One region of the Glutamicibacter ectropisis genome, then DNA from elsewhere that is predicted to be linked to it. Evidence: riboswitches for the same ligand, from Rfam matches in the RefSeq annotation. Region 1 holds a riboswitch; each other region holds the start of a gene.
What was found. A riboswitch is a leader RNA that binds a small molecule or an ion and turns the genes downstream of it on or off. The one in region 1 is predicted to bind S-adenosylmethionine.
Positions count from the first base shown of each region.

Region 2: another riboswitch for S-adenosylmethionine. It lies ahead of QMQ05_RS01505 (O-acetylhomoserine aminocarboxypropyltransferase/cysteine synthase family protein); the one in region 1 lies ahead of QMQ05_RS16650 (flavin reductase family protein).
Region 3: another riboswitch for S-adenosylmethionine. It lies ahead of QMQ05_RS01630 (methionine ABC transporter ATP-binding protein); the one in region 1 lies ahead of QMQ05_RS16650 (flavin reductase family protein).
Region 4: another riboswitch for S-adenosylmethionine. It lies ahead of QMQ05_RS04245 (bifunctional o-acetylhomoserine/o-acetylserine sulfhydrylase); the one in region 1 lies ahead of QMQ05_RS16650 (flavin reductase family protein).

Region 1 covers NZ_CP125942.1:3,539,577-3,543,465, reverse strand. Annotated here, with positions in the region: gene QMQ05_RS16655 (long-chain-fatty-acid--CoA ligase) at 1-1,404, opposite strand, end outside; SAM riboswitch class IV at 1,780-1,897, shown strand; gene QMQ05_RS16650 (flavin reductase family protein) at 1,994-2,494, shown strand; gene dnaB (replicative DNA helicase) at 3,149-3,889, shown strand, end outside.
Region 2 covers NZ_CP125942.1:314,504-318,392, reverse strand. Annotated here, with positions in the region: gene QMQ05_RS01525 (shikimate dehydrogenase family protein) at 1-210, shown strand, start outside; gene QMQ05_RS01520 (methylated-DNA--[protein]-cysteine S-methyltransferase) at 220-849, opposite strand; gene QMQ05_RS01515 (RNA polymerase sigma factor) at 846-1,343, opposite strand; gene QMQ05_RS01510 (histidine phosphatase family protein) at 1,439-1,999, opposite strand; SAM riboswitch class I at 2,111-2,205, shown strand; gene QMQ05_RS01505 (O-acetylhomoserine aminocarboxypropyltransferase/cysteine synthase family protein) at 2,324-3,697, shown strand; gene QMQ05_RS01500 (CoA-binding protein) at 3,697-3,889, shown strand, end outside.
Region 3 covers NZ_CP125942.1:347,018-350,906, reverse strand. Annotated here, with positions in the region: gene QMQ05_RS01640 (MetQ/NlpA family ABC transporter substrate-binding protein) at 1-760, opposite strand, end outside; gene QMQ05_RS01635 (methionine ABC transporter permease) at 787-1,482, opposite strand; gene QMQ05_RS01630 (methionine ABC transporter ATP-binding protein) at 1,479-2,483, opposite strand; SAM riboswitch class I at 2,610-2,699, opposite strand; gene QMQ05_RS01625 (WxL protein peptidoglycan domain-containing protein) at 2,960-3,889, opposite strand, start outside.
Region 4 covers NZ_CP125942.1:914,374-918,262, reverse strand. Annotated here, with positions in the region: gene metX (homoserine O-acetyltransferase MetX) at 1-498, opposite strand, end outside; gene QMQ05_RS04245 (bifunctional o-acetylhomoserine/o-acetylserine sulfhydrylase) at 501-1,871, opposite strand; SAM riboswitch class IV at 1,960-2,080, opposite strand; gene QMQ05_RS04240 (VOC family protein) at 2,254-2,898, shown strand; gene QMQ05_RS04235 (CPBP family intramembrane glutamic endopeptidase) at 2,998-3,753, opposite strand; gene QMQ05_RS04230 (phosphotransferase family protein) at 3,815-3,889, shown strand, end outside.

The DNA.
Region 1 (3,889 bases):
GCCCCACTTTTCATCGGCCAGGCCAATGACTGCTAAATCGAGGACTTCTGGGTGGGAGGCTAAGGCTTGTTCTACTTCGATGGTTGAGATGTTCTCGCCACCAGAGATGATGATGTCCTTGGCCCGGTCGCGGACCTGGATATAACCATCGGGGTGCATCACTCCAAGATCCCCGGTGTGGAACCAGCCCCCGGCGAAGGCTTGCTGGGTGGCTATTTCGTCACGGTAATAACCAATCATGACGTTATTGCCACGCAAGACTATTTCACCCATACTCTGCCCGTCGGCTGGTACATCGTTCATGTTCTCATCCACGATGCGTGCAGATTCAGCGGTGATCATACCGACGCCTTGTCGAGAAAGCTTTGCCGCGCGTTCAGTCGGCTCTAGTTGCTCCCATTCCTCTTGGAATTCGCAGACCGTGTAAGGTCCGTACACTTCGGTCAAACCGTAAACGTGGACCACCTCAATGCCGAGTTTTTGCAGCTTTGAGATGATAGCCGGCGAAGGCGGTGCTCCGGCGGTAGTAATGCGTAGGGGAGCATCAAGCTGATGGGCCAGAGGGGAGTCGGCAATAATGGAGCAAACTGTTGGTGCTCCGCACAGATGCGTTGTTCCTAAGTTTTCGATAGCGTCCCAGACTGGTTCTTCACGAACCCCGCGCAGGCACAAGTGGGTTCCTCCGGCGGCGGTGACGGCCCACGGGGTACACCAACCGTTGCAGTGAAACATGGGCAGGGTCCACAGGTATCGAGTTGCTGAGGTGAAGCCTTGATGGTGTGCTTCGCCCAATGAGTTCAAGTAGCTGCCACGGTGTGAGTAGAGTACGCCCTTGGGTTTGCCCGTAGTGCCCGAGGTGTAGTTCAAAGTTATTGGTGCCCGCTCATCGGCGATTGCGTAAGGAAGTTGTTCATCGCTGGCCGTGGCTAGGAGTTCTTGGAGCGTGCCATCAACGTCTACGTGAGGGCGCGCGCCGGTGTACTGGTCATCGGTGATTTCAATGAGTGCCTGCAGGGTCGGATTTTCCCGCCGCAGGTTTTTAGTGTTTTCTAGTAGTTCCGTGTCCGCAAACAATAGCTTCGCTTCGGAATGATCCATGATGTACTGCAGTTCATGGGCGGATAACCGGGTGTTGAGTGCGATGAGCACTCCGCCAGCTAGCGGTACCGCATAGTGTGCCATCAGCATTTCCGGGGTGTTCGGTGCCAGCACCGCCACCCGGTCACCGGGGTTGATGCGTTCGGCCAGGACCTGAGCGAAACGATGGACCAAGCCTTCGAATTCTCGATAGTTATAACTACGCGTGCCATGCACAATGGCAGTCTTCTTTGGATAAACCTCGGCGGAGCGTTCAAGGAAGCGCAACGGAGTTAGTTCGGAATGGTTGGCATGAATATTGACCATGGAGGCATCCTTCATTCATCTTCTCTGGCAACGGTGGCAGACAGTATTGGTGTGACCCGGAACACTGTAATCCTTATCCTTACATGAACCTCAGCGTCAAAGTTAGAAACGTAGTTTCATATCGGCGAGTGGATGAGAAATAGCGGTGACGGTTCGCGGATTGGTGAGGTCGGTGGTCTGTCATAAGTTAATGCGTTACGACTTACATCACATGGTCGATGACTACGAAAAGCCTTAGATGCGGGTGATTTCGCGAATAAAAGACTGTGCGGGATAGTCAAAGGGGTATCGATGTCGAATATTTTGTTGAATATTGCGATTTGCGAAGTCATTTGTTTGACGGTGCTTCGTCATGAGCCATATCGTTTTAAACAGAATCAAGAGCATCAGCTAAGAGCCCTGGCTTGCTGATCGGCAACCCTCTCAACGGTAGTGGGGTGCTCCAGGTGAGGATTCGGTTCTGCACTAAATGGTGTCGGAACAAGTACCGCGCACGGCGTGAAACCTCAGTGGGAACTAGTTCGGTTCATCCCGAATCACAACGTCCACTGGGTCTGGCGCAGTGGGCAAGACCCGAAGGAATCGAGCCATGTCATTAAATCGTGAACTTGACCCGTTATCGTTGCGTAAGGTTTTCGCTCAGCACCCCTCAGGTGTTGCTGCTCTGTGTGCAAAGATTGACGGTGTTAAGACCGGAATCGTTGCATCGTCATTCACTGTCGGAGTTTCACTGGAACCTGCATTGGTAATGTTTGCAGTCCAGAAGTCGTCTAATACGTGGCCGAAACTGCGTGCCGCTAGCCATATTGGGGTTTCGGTGCTCAGTGATCAGAATGATGGCGTGTGCGCGCAGATTGCTTCGAAGAACGGTGACCGTTTCCGTGGTATCAATACCGTGACCTCTGAAGAGGGCGCACTATTTGTCGAAGAGTCCACCTTGTGGCTGGAGACCTCAATTTACAACGAAGTTGAAGCAGGAGATCACTGGGTTGTGCTTTTGGAGGTGCATGGGCATCACGTATCGCAGCACTCCCCACAGATCTTCCATGATTCTCGATTTCATTCCATCCCAGTTCCTGAGCTCGTCTAACCCCTCCGGTAAGTAGCTTGCGCGAGGCTCGGTGCGGATCACAACAGTGATCCCCACCGAGCCTTGTTGATTATTGAGCACGTTGAACCCGGCAAAGGGTTATCCACGGTGCGAACGAGGGAACCGACGCAAAAATGTGGACTACTGTTCATCTGGGGTTGATCCAGTTCAATTTAAAGCTGGTGACTAAGTCTTTTGTGATCATGGGTGTATCCACATGTTTATCCACACACTTGTGGGTAGATTGTGTGGAACCGTGTATAAAAGGCGAAAAACCCTGAATTTCGGGCATTTTTGCTTGTTGATAACTTCTGGGGACATAGCGTTATCTTCAATAAAATAACTTTCTGTCCACAACTGTGACAACGTATAATGCCTAGTCAGTAGCTAGTAATGATTAAAATATGGCGGTAATCCACAGAGTTCTCCCCAGATAGTAAACAGGCTAATCCACAAGTGAGAGTGCGTTATGCACAGAAGCTGTGGATAATGAGGTTTACGTGGCTAAATATCAGCCCTACTGTTGGCCTTGGGACAGAAATATCCACAGACGTTTTCCATCAAACTGTCGGTATCAACTGACAAGATGAAACGTGGCCGCCTGGCATGGAAGATCTTTCCCAGTGCGGTCAAGAGGGGATGGAAGTGTCTGCAATGAGTGCTGAGCCGGTTTACGAGGGACGAGAATCCGACGCAGGGCGCAAACCGCCGCAGGATGTCGAAGCTGAAATGTCTGTGCTCGGCGGCATGATGCTATCCAAGGACGCCATCGCCGACGTTGTGGAGGCGTTGCGAGGAACCGACTTCTACCGTCCGGCCCACGAATCCATTTACGAAGCCATCATCGACTTGTACGGTCGAGGCGAACCTGCCGATGCCGTGACCGTGGCTGACCTACTGACCAAGCGTGGCGAAATTTCCCGCGTAGGCGGTGCCGCGTACCTTCACAACCTTATTCAGCAGGTACCTACCGCAGCTAACGCTGGCTACTATGCAGAAATCGTGCGCGAACGCGCCGTGCTGCGTCGCCTCGTTGATGCCGGAACGCGCATTGTCCAAATGGGCTACTCACCCGACGGTGAAGTTGATGCCATCGTTAATGAAGCGCAGGCCGAGGTCTACAAAGTTGCAGAAAACCGCAGCAGCGAAGACTACGTACGCCTTTCGGACATTATCGAAGGCACTGTCGATGAAATCGAAAACGCCGCCAACGCAGGAGATGGCATCACCGGTGTCCCTACCGGATTCTACGAATTCGACGAACTGACCCAGGGCCTGAAGGGTGGGCAGATGATCATCATCGCTGCCCGTCCTGCAGTAGGTAAATCAACCTTCGCGTTGGACTTCGCCCGCTCTGCAGCCATTAAGAACAACATGGCTACCGTCTTCTTCTCC
Region 2 (3,889 bases), 380 kb from region 1:
CTTTCGTCTGGAACCTTTGTCTATGACTTTGTGTATAGCGAGCACACCACGGGAACAATCACGTCCGCCATGGAGCAAGGCCTGGAATATTCAGATGGCTGGCAGCACCTATTGCTTCAGGCCGAGGCGATGATCCCAATACTGGGTTTGGGTGAACAGGCCAAAGAGCAGCTTGAGCTCTCCTTGATGCGCATCCGCGAAAACAACTGATCAATAAAACTAGAAAAGGGTCCTCATTGCGCCACCGAAGTCTGGATTCTCCAACTTCAGCAATTGAGTTTTCGTTTCCAGCCCACCTAAATAACCACCGAGTGAACCATCAGTTCGTAGTACCCGGTGGCATGGCAGGACAATGGGAATCGGATTGGTCGCGCACGCTGAACCCACAGCACGCACCGCCTTCGGGTTGCCGATACGCTCCGCCATTTGCGAGTAACTCCACGTTTGCCCGTAGCCAATTTCGCCCAGTTCTAATTGCACTTGACGCCGGAAAGCAGTGGAAAGTTTCAAATCCAGCGGCACATCAAAATTGCGGCGGGATCCAGCAAAATACTCATCAAGCTGCCGAGCCACGGCGTCCAGTCGCGACGAGTCTTTAAGGATTCGCGGGCTGAGTTTCTGACTCAGTAGCTCAAGGATTTTGTCATGATCTTCGCTCTCAAAGGCCACACGCACCAGACCAGCTGGAGTGCTAGCCAGCAGGAGCGAGCCGATAGGGCTATCAATCACACGGTAGGAAACATCCAGTAGGTCCGATGCTTTCGCTTTAGCCCGAAGTTCTTTTCCAAGCTGCGCCAAAAGCTCAGCTTCTTCTCCGGTTGCCGAGGAGTTGAATTTTGCCTGCGTCATGACTGCTCCCGCCACAGTGAGTCATCGCCGAGTATTCGGCGAAGGTTTTTGATCCCGTCACTACCAGCACGCCGTGCGGCGGCCTCGCTCCCAGAAACTAGCTGGGCTATCTGCGCGTAGCTCAGACCGCCGAGATATCTATAGCCAACTACCATTCGTTGCTTCTGCGGAAGTTTTGACACTTCCTGCCATAGTTGGAGATTGTCGGCTTCCATCTCAAGGTTCACTTGCTCATCAGCATGTTCCCACTGCTGATGATCATCAAGAATTTCTGGCTTATTCTTACGCAGCTCATCGATGGCCTTGTTCCGTGCAATGCGTACAAGCCAGGCTGATACGTTGGCATCCTCAGCAAGTTGCGGATAAGCCTTGAGCGCGGAAAGGAAGGTTTCAGACCAAGCATCTTGTGCACGGTGTTCATCAAGTAGGGCACGGCAAACCCGCAGTACGTTCAGCCCATAATCCTGGACTATCCGCTCAAACGGTATTTGCATGGCTCTCCTGAAGATTGGCACCGTAACGGGCTTTCACCATGTAAACGTATCGCGCAGCAAAAGTGTGAGGTCGAGGGACAAAAAATTTTGAGCCTCTAGCAGCTCACCAAATCCAACTCTTCAGCCAACTCTTTGAGGCGTTGGATATCTATCTGAATAATCTCACCGTTTTCCACGCCACGTGGGAGCTTGGTCCCTGCGAGCGCATCACGGATGACACGCATGGTCGCGCCATGACTAACTACGGCTACCTTTTTACCTGCGTGCTCTTCACACAGATTCAGTAGTGCAGGAATAGCTCTGTTCAGAATATGTGCAATGGGCTCCAGTTGATCCCGCAACGCTGCTGACTCTTCGTCACTGACCTCGGCCATGATTCGGCCTTCCAGAGGTCCAAAACCGCGCTCAATTAATTCCGGGACTGGCCGTCCTGTATCAATGTTCAGTTCTTCAGCAATCAACGCTGCGGTTTCCTGAGCCCGCCCTAGCGGTGATGCCAGAACGAGGGAAAAACCTTGACCAGCTAGTTCGCGTCCAACTCTGCGGGCCTGTTCACGTCCGGTCTCATTCAAGGGGATATCAGTGCGCCCCTGAAGACGGCCTACCAGATTCCAATCGGTCAGTCCGTGTCTGATCAACACCAGCGCAGTATCCATGATCCAAGCCTACCGGCGCGCCAACGAATCGAAGAATCTCCGATATTACGTCCAATACGCAACGTTAAGACTCATAGTTAGGTCACGAACGGTCATGTTGCGAAGATTGTTACACCATCCCGAGCGGCTGAGAGATCTGGTTCGATGACGCCGCAGCAACCTGCCACATCCGGTGGTTACGGTGCTACCGCCAGAAACGATGCAGCCGCATACCTTGTTTAACCACAACGAGTTGCGACATTGATTCCGGGATTCCTGCCTCGATCGCACTACCGCCTAGCGGTGAAGAGCGAAAACCCAATCGACAAGGAGTCGTAAGCCCACATGGCAGATCATCAGTTTGGATTCCGCACCCGTGCATTGCACGCCGGTGGTACCCCCGATGCCGAGCACGGCGCCCGTGCAGTCCCTATCTATCAGAGCACTTCATTCGTCTTTAAAGATGCCGACGATGCAGCCAACCTTTTTGCTTTGCAGAAGTACGGAAATATCTATTCGCGTATCGGCAACCCGACCGTCGCTGCTTTTGAAGAACGAATTGCTTCCTTGGAAGGAGGCATCGGTGCCGTAGCTACTGGTTCGGGCATGGCCGCCGAATTCGTTACCTTCGCTGCCCTGGCACAAGCCGGGGATCACATTGTCGCGTCCTCAAAGCTTTATGGCGGAACCATCACCCAGCTTGATGTTTCGTTGCGTCGTTTTGGCGTCGACACCACTTTCATTGATTCCAATGATCCGGCCGATTTTGAAGCCGCCATCCAGGAGAACACCAAGGCGGTGTACACCGAAGTAGTGGCGAACCCGTCGGGCGACATTGCCGATATTAAGGGGCTGGCCGAGGTGGCACACCGTCACCTGATCCCGCTAGTGGTTGATTCCACTCTCACTCCCCCATACATTCTGCGCCCTATTGAGCACGGTGCGGATATTGTCATTCACTCAGCAACCAAGTTCATTGGTGGCCATGGCACCACGCTCGGTGGCGTCGTTGTTGAGTCGGGCAAGTTCAACTGGGGCAACGGCAAGTTCCCCACCATGACCGAACCGGTGGCCAGCTACGGCAACGTTTCCTGGTGGGCCAACTTTGGCGAGTACGGTTTCTTGACCAAGCTTCGTAGCGAGCAGCTGCGCGACTTTGGTCCTGCGCTGCCAGCTCAGTCGGCATTCCAGCTCTTGCAGGGCTTGGAAACCTTGCCGCAGCGTATGGATAACCACCTTTCCAACGCGAAGCAGGTTGCTGCCTGGCTTGAAGCAGATCCACGCGTGACCTATGTGAACTTCGCTGGTCTGGAATCCCACCCGCAATATGCCCACGCAAAAGAATTGTTGCCCATGGGCGTCGGCTCGGTCTTCAGCTTTGGCGTGAAGGGTGGCCGTGAGGCTGGTTCCAAGTTCATTGAAGCTCTGCAGCTGGCCAGCCACTTGGCCAATATCGGTGATGCTCGCACCCTGGTGCTGCACCCCGCATCCACCACCCATCAACAGCTAAGTGCAGAGCAGTTGGTGGCAGCCGGCGTTCCCGAAGACCTAATTCGCCTCTCAGTGGGTCTAGAAGATGTCGAGGACATCATCTGGGACCTTGACCAAGCATTGACTGCATCACAGGAAGCCACCGATGGGTCCGCTGAAGAATTTGCAGCACCTACCTATGACGGTGCAGCCTGCGCCATTCCTGCAGCACCGAAGGGAGCTAACTAATGAGCACCACCGAACGCACTTGGGAAGGTCCGGGAGCAGCCGAACGGCTGAACATCCTGCGCGAAACCAAATCCATCGCCATCGTGGGCGCTTCCAATAAGCCTTCACGCGCCAGCTACTTCGTCGCAACCTACTTGTTGTCGTCGTCCAAGTACAAGGTGTACTTCATCAACCCGGTACTCGATGAGATCT
Region 3 (3,889 bases), 410 kb from region 1:
CGAAGGTTTTAGGTGGCTCTGGGAACAAGATTCCCTTATCTCGACTAACCTTTCCGGCATCGAACTGCGAGACGTAGCCGATGGCGACATCAACGTCATCTAGCATTCGAGGCATCGCCAACAAGTCGGCTTCCTTCAAAACGAATTCATGCGGGTTTTCAACGACATCAGACATTTTTGCTGTGCGAGGTTCAATATCTGGATTGAGTTTCAGGAAGCCTTCGCGCTGTAGCAGCCACAGAGCCTGTCCTTGGTTAGCAACGTCGTTTGGCAACAACAGTGTTGAGCCCTTGGGCAGCGCTTCTACGGAGTCATACTTGGTCGAGTACATGCCAAAGCCCCATTGGTAGAGCTCAACGGTGGGCGTTAGTTTCACCCCGGCGGCTTCTGCCGACTGCTCCATGTACCACTGGTGTTCAAAGATCGTCGCATCAAACTGACCGCTGGCCACTGCTTGATTGGCTTGGATTGGGTCTTGCAGACCGGTTTTCTCAATCTCTACACCGTAGTCTGGGGCGATACTCTGTGCGACGTAGTCCAGAATTTTTTCTTCGCCAGCCATCGCCGGTTCAAAGTGAACGACGAACTTCGTTTGGGTTCCGTCTGCTGCCGCAACCGCCGGCAAGGTTCGTTGCTGTCCGAGCATCACGGCTAGGACTATAGCCAGAACAGAAGCGATCGCTGCGATACTCCAAGGAAGTACATTCCTGCTCTTACGCAAGGTAAAGCCATGGTCATGGCCTGAAAGTGGTGAAGTCATTTTTAAGCTCGTTAATGTTGATGCGATTATGGGCGGGCCAACGCATGGGCAATGCGGTCACCGAGGAATTGGACAATTTGAACTGTCAGGATCAGTGCGACGATGGTGGCCAACATGACGTTCATATCGAATCTCTGGTACCCGTAGGTCACCGCGAGATAGCCGATACCGCCAGCGCCAATCGTGCCTGCAATAGCCGAATACTCGATCATAGAAATGGTGTTCAGCGTGATCGCTGAGGCCAGCGCCGGCAGGGCTTCCCTGATCTGGGTGGCGCCAATGATCTGTGTTGCCGAACCTCCGGTGACTAGACCAACGGCGAGGTTTTCCTTCGGCAAGTCATTAAGCGCGTTCTGAACCAAACGTGCGAAGAAGGGAATGCCGGCGATGGTCATGGGTACCGCCGCTGCAGCGATACCAATGGTGGTTCCCGTGATCCATTTGGTGAAAGGAATGATCGCGGCCATCAACACCAGAAACGGCAGTGAGCGTCCCATGTTTGCAATCCAGCTGAGTACGCCATGCACCTTTGGTCGTGGGAACAAGCCATGCCGGTCGGTGTTGTACAGCGCGATCCCCATCAAGCCACCAATGCTGATCACTAGGGCCATCACGATTCCGACCATGGCCCAGGTCTGCCCATACGCAGGCAGTAACAGGGCGAGCAGTTCATTCCACGGGGTGTCTGTTCCAACCGCTGCGCTTTCAAATGGGAGTCTCATACGCCAACCTCTTCACGAACATGTTCTTCAACGGTGGCTTGCAGGCCCCACGATGCCAGGATCTGTGTGACCTGTTCAGGCAGTGCCCCGTCCACGCCGATGCTGACTCGTCCTAGCGTTCCGTCGTGGTGTGCTTCAACTGAGCCTCCAAGCAATGCCACGCGAATTCCATGTTCAATGCCCAATCTTGAGATCCATGCTGGATCAACACGATCGTTGAGATAGGCGACGGTCATGGAATAAGAGAACCCAGCCGGGAGTGCCTCTGCACGCAATGGCAAGAGTTTGGAACCGGCTTCGGAGTTCGGATTAGCCACCAGCTCGTGGAGCTTGCCGTATTCTGCGATACGACCACCGTCGAGTTGTGCAACGTTATCGGCAACATGGCGGACAACATCCATCTCGTGGGTGATCAGGATGATGGCAAGCCCGAGATCTGTTCGCAGTGATTCAAGGAGAGTGAGAACCTGCTGCGTTGATTCCGGATCCAGGCCCGAGGTTGATTCATCGGAGAGCAACAGCCGCGGCCGCAAGGCCAAGGCGCGTGCAATACCTACACGTTGCCGCTGGCCACCGGATAGTTGACCAGGATAGGAATTTGCCCGGTCCAGTAGTCCTACACGTTCAAGGAGTTCAGCTACTCGGCTAGTCATCTCCTCGTGTACCACGCCTAGGTTCCGCAGAGGCAAGGCAATGTTCTCGGCCACTGTCATCCTGCGAAGCAGGGCCGAATTTTGGAAGATCGTTCCAATAGCGCGACGCTCAGCGCGAAGCTTTTTGCCCGATAGATTCGTCAGGTTCTTGCCATCGATGAGAATCTGCCCGCTGCTTGGTTTTTCTAGCAGAGAGATGCAGTGGGACAAAGTAGATTTACCGGCGCCTGAGGGCCCAACCACTGCAGTGATCGAACCAGACTCAACGCTCAGGTTGATGCCTTTGAGCACCTCGACGCGCCCTTGGGCAGAGTCGTAATGTTTATGGAGGTTTTCAATCTCAATCACGAGACGTTTCCTCCTTGGAAGTACGAGTACATGTTCTCTCCTTGGCGATGGCACCTAGAAGCGCGGTCAACTCACTGGGACGCGTGCGAAAAACACCGCGCGCGACATCAGAGAATCACTGTGAATGCTCCATCGGCTCTGGCCTTAGCACCGGCCTCACAGAGGTGGTTGCTGCGACGTCTTCGAGCCAGATCTCTCGGTCGCTCTGGATGGTTGGGTGTCCTGCATGATCGCTAGGACTCCTCAAGTCTGTAACTTGTGACTGATCAGCTGCAAGCGTTACGTAGTAAATCCGTCATGTCACGAACTTCAAATGCTCACCGCCCGAAAGCTCGTAATATTCACGGTCATAAAGAGCCTTAAGCCGTCATAAGAAGCAAGAAAAACACACATATTTGGCTTGCCATGCACGCATGGTTTATTGCCTTTAAATGCACCAAGCCCCAGCGATAACGCTGGGGCTTGGAAGCAGATGACTACTCGCTGCTGACCGACGCCAAGGGTGCTTCCACCTCGTCTTCATCCTCGTAGACGTACTCGTACCGGCGGCTGCGAACCACCGCGACAATCACAATCGCGATGATGATCAGCAGAAGAATTCCCACCCATCCGGCGGGGAAAGTCCATAACGTTCCACTGGCAAGGACCGGCTCCCCGGCGACTGAATCGATTCCTTCAGGAACCATACTCACTTCATACTGTTGCCAGATCAATGGCCACAGCCCTGAGACTTGTGAAGTCAGATCCACGCTGGCACCGGGAAGCATTTCTTCAAGTGCAACAGTTTGCGTGGTGCTTCCCAAACCAAACACTCCAGAGATCTTCACCGTGTAGTTTCCACGGGCCCGCAAGGTCCCCTCGTTATTGACCTGCGCTGCGAAATCTGCCGAAACCGGCGCAAACGGATTCCACGCAATCGGTGCACTCACATCAATATTGTCCATTCCCAAGACCAGGCTACCCTCGCCACCAACATGTAGCGCCAGCTGGGTTGCCAGTCGTTGGTCAACTGCCACAGCAGTACCCGCACTGGAGTCGATATATGAGGAAATCATGCCGCCAACGTAGTCACCCGGTGCGGTGTCCTCGGGAATGCTCAGCGTAAAAGCCACATCTGCTTCTTCACCGGGATCTAGGGTGAGCTTAGATTCGCTCACACTAATCCATGCCCCGACCTCTTGTGATGGTTCTGATGCTGGCAAGAGTTCGAGTGCGCCGTTAGCCGATGTCTGGCCGTCGGCACCATAGACCGAAAGTTCCAGTGGCTTTACGCCGTAGTTCGTTATCTGAAAACTATCGTCAACGCTATCGCCGGGTTCAAGCTCGTAGGAGAAGCTAGAACGTTGCTCTTCCCCGCCGGGGTTAATGCCCCACGAAATATCATCCGCGCGCGCATCTGGTACTGC
Region 4 (3,889 bases), 980 kb from region 1:
GTATTCCAGGGCCCGCGCCCCACCCATCGAGCCACCAATTACCGCATGCCAGGTGCTAATTCCTAACTGCTTGGCCAAGCGCGCTTCGAGGCGCACCGAGTCCTTGATGGTCACGAAGGGGAAGCGTGAACCGTAGGGCACACCATGCTCATCCAGCGAGGACGGTCCGGTGGACCCATTGCAACCGCCGACCATATTCACCGCGAGCACAAAGTACTTGTTGGTATCGATGGTCGCCCCGGGGCCAACAAAGCCGTCCCACCAGCCGGCGGTGTGTGCATCGCCCTGGGCGACGTGGGCGTCGCCGGTCAGCGCGTGCATCACCAGGACCGCGTTGGTCCCGGCCGCGTCGAGGGTACCCCAGGTTTCGTAGGCCAGTTCCACTTCTGGCAGGTAGCCGCCAAATTCGAAGTGGTGCTCGCCGACGGCGCTTCGGCGCATCATGCCGTGCTGACCTTCGGCGAGCTGTGGTGTTGCGGTGGTCGCAATGGATGCCATGCTTAGAGAGTTTCCTGCAATTCCTTGTTTGGTTCTTCGTTCGATTCCTCGCCCTGGCCAAGGGCCGCAACAGCGTTGAAGCCTAGTTCCAGGTCGGCCAAGATGTCCTTGATGTTTTCCAGTCCGACGCTCAGGCGCACCAGGGACGGGCTCACGCCAGCGGCGATCTGCTCGGCCTCGGAGAGCTGGGCGTGGGTGGTGGAGGCCGGGTGGATGACCAGCGAGCGGACATCGCCGATATTGGCGACATTGGAGTGCAACTCCAGGGCGTCAACAAACGCCTGACCTGCCGCGGAGCCACCATCAAGTTCAAAGGCGATGACCGATCCGGCACCGTGCTGCGAGTACTTCTTGGCACGCTCAAACCACGGTGAGGATTCCAGGCCTGCATAGGCGACCTTTTGCACTTCGGCGCGAGCTTCCAGCCACTTGGCTACCGCCAGCGCATTTTCGCCGTGACGCTCAACGCGCAGGGACAGGGTTTCAAGTCCTTGGGCGATCAGGAAGGCGTTGAAGGGGGCGACCGCGGAGCCCAGATCGCGCAAAAGCTGCACCCTAGCCTTGAGGATGTAGGCGAGGTTGGCGCCGAGGATGCCGTTGACACCCAAGTCACGGGCGAAGACTAGGCCGTTGTAGGACTCGTCCGGGGTGTTGAAGCTTTCGAAGCGCTGCGGATCCTTGGCGAAGTCGAAGTTGCCCGAGTCCACGATCACTCCGGCGATCGCATTGCCGTGCCCACCGAGGAACTTGGTGGCCGAGTGGATCACGATGTCCGCACCAAACTCGATCGGGCGGATCAGGTAGGGTGTGGCCAGGGTGTTATCCACCAGCAGTGGCACACCATTTTCGTGGGCGATCGCGGAGATCGCTTCAATATCCAGCACGTCCTGACGTGGGTTGGAAATGGTTTCGCCGAAGAACGCCTTGGTGTTCTCGCGCACCGCATCACGCCAGTGATCCAGGTTATCCGGGTCGGCCACAAAGGTGACCTCAATGCCCAGGCGCTTCAGGGTGTGCTTGAGCAGGTTCTGAGTTCCGCCGTACAAGCTGGGGCTGGCCACAATGTGATCGCCGGCCTCGGCAAGGTTCAGGATCGCGAAGGTCGTGGCGGCCTGCCCCGAGGAGAGTAGTAGTGCACCCACGCCACCTTCCAGATCGGCGATCCGGGTTTCGACCGCATCGGTGGTGGGGTTACCGATGCGGGTGTAGATCGGCTCCAGTTCGGACAGCGCAAAACGGGCTGCGGCGCTTTCGGCGCTCGGGAAGACGAAGGATGTGGTCTGGAAAATCGGCAAGGCTCGGGCGCCGGTGGTGGGATCTGGGGTTTGGCCGGAGTGGATCTGACGGGTTTCAAATGACCAGTTGTTGCTCATGGTTTCCTCCAAAATAGTTGTATGACTTTGGGGGTAGACCACTGAGAAGACACCGATGGAAGTACCTCATCAAGAAGCCTTCCAGGGTTACCCGCGCTTGTCCTTAGCCGCCTTGCGCGTCTAAGGGCCAGGTCTTCACCCGGGGCACCCCACCGCGGCTGGAGGGTTGCCGCCCAGTAAGCCGGGGCTTGTTACTGGGACTCATGACCTGCCTCCAGTGTGCCTGAAAACCGAAGATCTTTGCAATGCGAGCGCCCCAAAATGGTCGTAATCGGTCATATTTCACACGGTGGGCCATTTTGTCGCAGAGAATTCGATGGCGGAAATTCGGATTAGGGTCGCCTAAGTAGAGACTGCGGTCACATATTGCCATGATTGGCACATGATGAGGCTAGATCACGTAAGTTATGCCTGTGGCCCAGATGGGCTGCTGCCAACCGCGCAAAGAATCTCCGAGTCACTCGGTTTGGAGTTCGTCAAGGGAGGCGTGCATCCCCGCTTCGGGACGCGCAATGTCATCTTCCCACTCAAGCATGGACAGTACCTCGAAGTGGTCGAGGTCCTGAATCACCCCGCCAGCGATAAGGCCCCCTTCGGCCAAGCAGTCAGGGCCCGTTCGGAGCTGGGCGGTGGCTGGATGGGCTGGTGCGTTTCGGTGGACGACCTGTCCAGCGCCGAAGACCGCCTGGGCCGCAAGGCTGTGCCGGGAAACCGCAAGTTCCCCGACGGCCGGGAGCTGACCTGGCAGCAGATCGGCATCAAGGGTTTGATCGCCGACCCACAGTGCCCGTACCTGATTTCTTGGGACGATGAAGCCAAGGACCTGCACCCATCCAAGGCGTTGGAACCAACCGGGGCGATCAGCGAAATCACCATCGCCGGTTCGCGAGATCGTGTGCTGGAATGGCTGGGTCAGCCAGAAAATGTTCACCTCGGCGCGGTGACCATGGCCTATCAGGCGCCCAATGGCACCCCGGGCATCATGTCGGTGACCTTTGAAACTGACAACGGGTCTGTTGTCTTGTAGTAGACTCGCAGCTGGCTCATGGTAGGCGGGGACAATGGCGTCCCCACCTACCAATTTTTTTATGCGCGTCTTTTGTTGCGCTATCTATCTTTTGTTGCGCTAGCCGCCAATGCCAATGGCCGGGCCGATCAGTGCATACCCGACAAAACCGATGGCGTCGAGCAAGAAGTGCGCGATCACCAGCGGCATCACCCGGCCATACTTGTGATAAACCCAACCGAAGACCACGCCCATGAGCATGTTCCCGATCATCGGCCCCACCCCCTGATAAAGGTGGTAGCTGCCGCGAATGAGGGCCGAGCAAATGATCGTGGTCCACAACCGAAGGTTCAGCTTTTTGGCATAGGTGAACAGGAAGCCAAGCATCAGCACTTCTTCGAGCACCGCGTGGCGTACGGCCGAAAGCAACAGCACCGGCACGCTCCACCAATAGTCCCCCAGATTGGCTGCGGACAGCGCCGTAGTCACGCCCAGCGCCCGGCCGGCCGCATACACCCCGAGGGTGCCAAGGCCCATGGCCAAGAAAAGCCCTGCGCCCAGCAGTGCGTCCTTGCCCCCAGAACGCAGGTCAAAACCTATCTCGCGCAGTCCTCGTCCGGTACTGCGTTTCATCAGGTAGACGGCCAGCACTACCGGCACCAGGGCAAAAAAGATGTCCAGCAGCTGGTAGGTGAAGTCGAAAAATTCGCGGGTGCTCAGCTGGTTATTCAGCGAGGTCGTTTGCTCGCGCAAGGGACCACGCGTGAGTTTGTCAGCAAAGCTCAGGATCGAATAGATCGCACTCTGCCCCAAAGACAGCGCTAAGACCAGAACAATCTCAACTTTTAGGATCTTCGAATTCACGTTCTCGATCATAGGCTGATTATGCTGTGTGCCAGCTGAGGTAGCCTGAAGATAGCGAACTAAAGGAGTATTTGTGAGCCGTCCCGCCACCGACGAAGAATTGCGCATCGCCCACCAATTACGCCCCGACCTTTCTTGGGAAGATGCC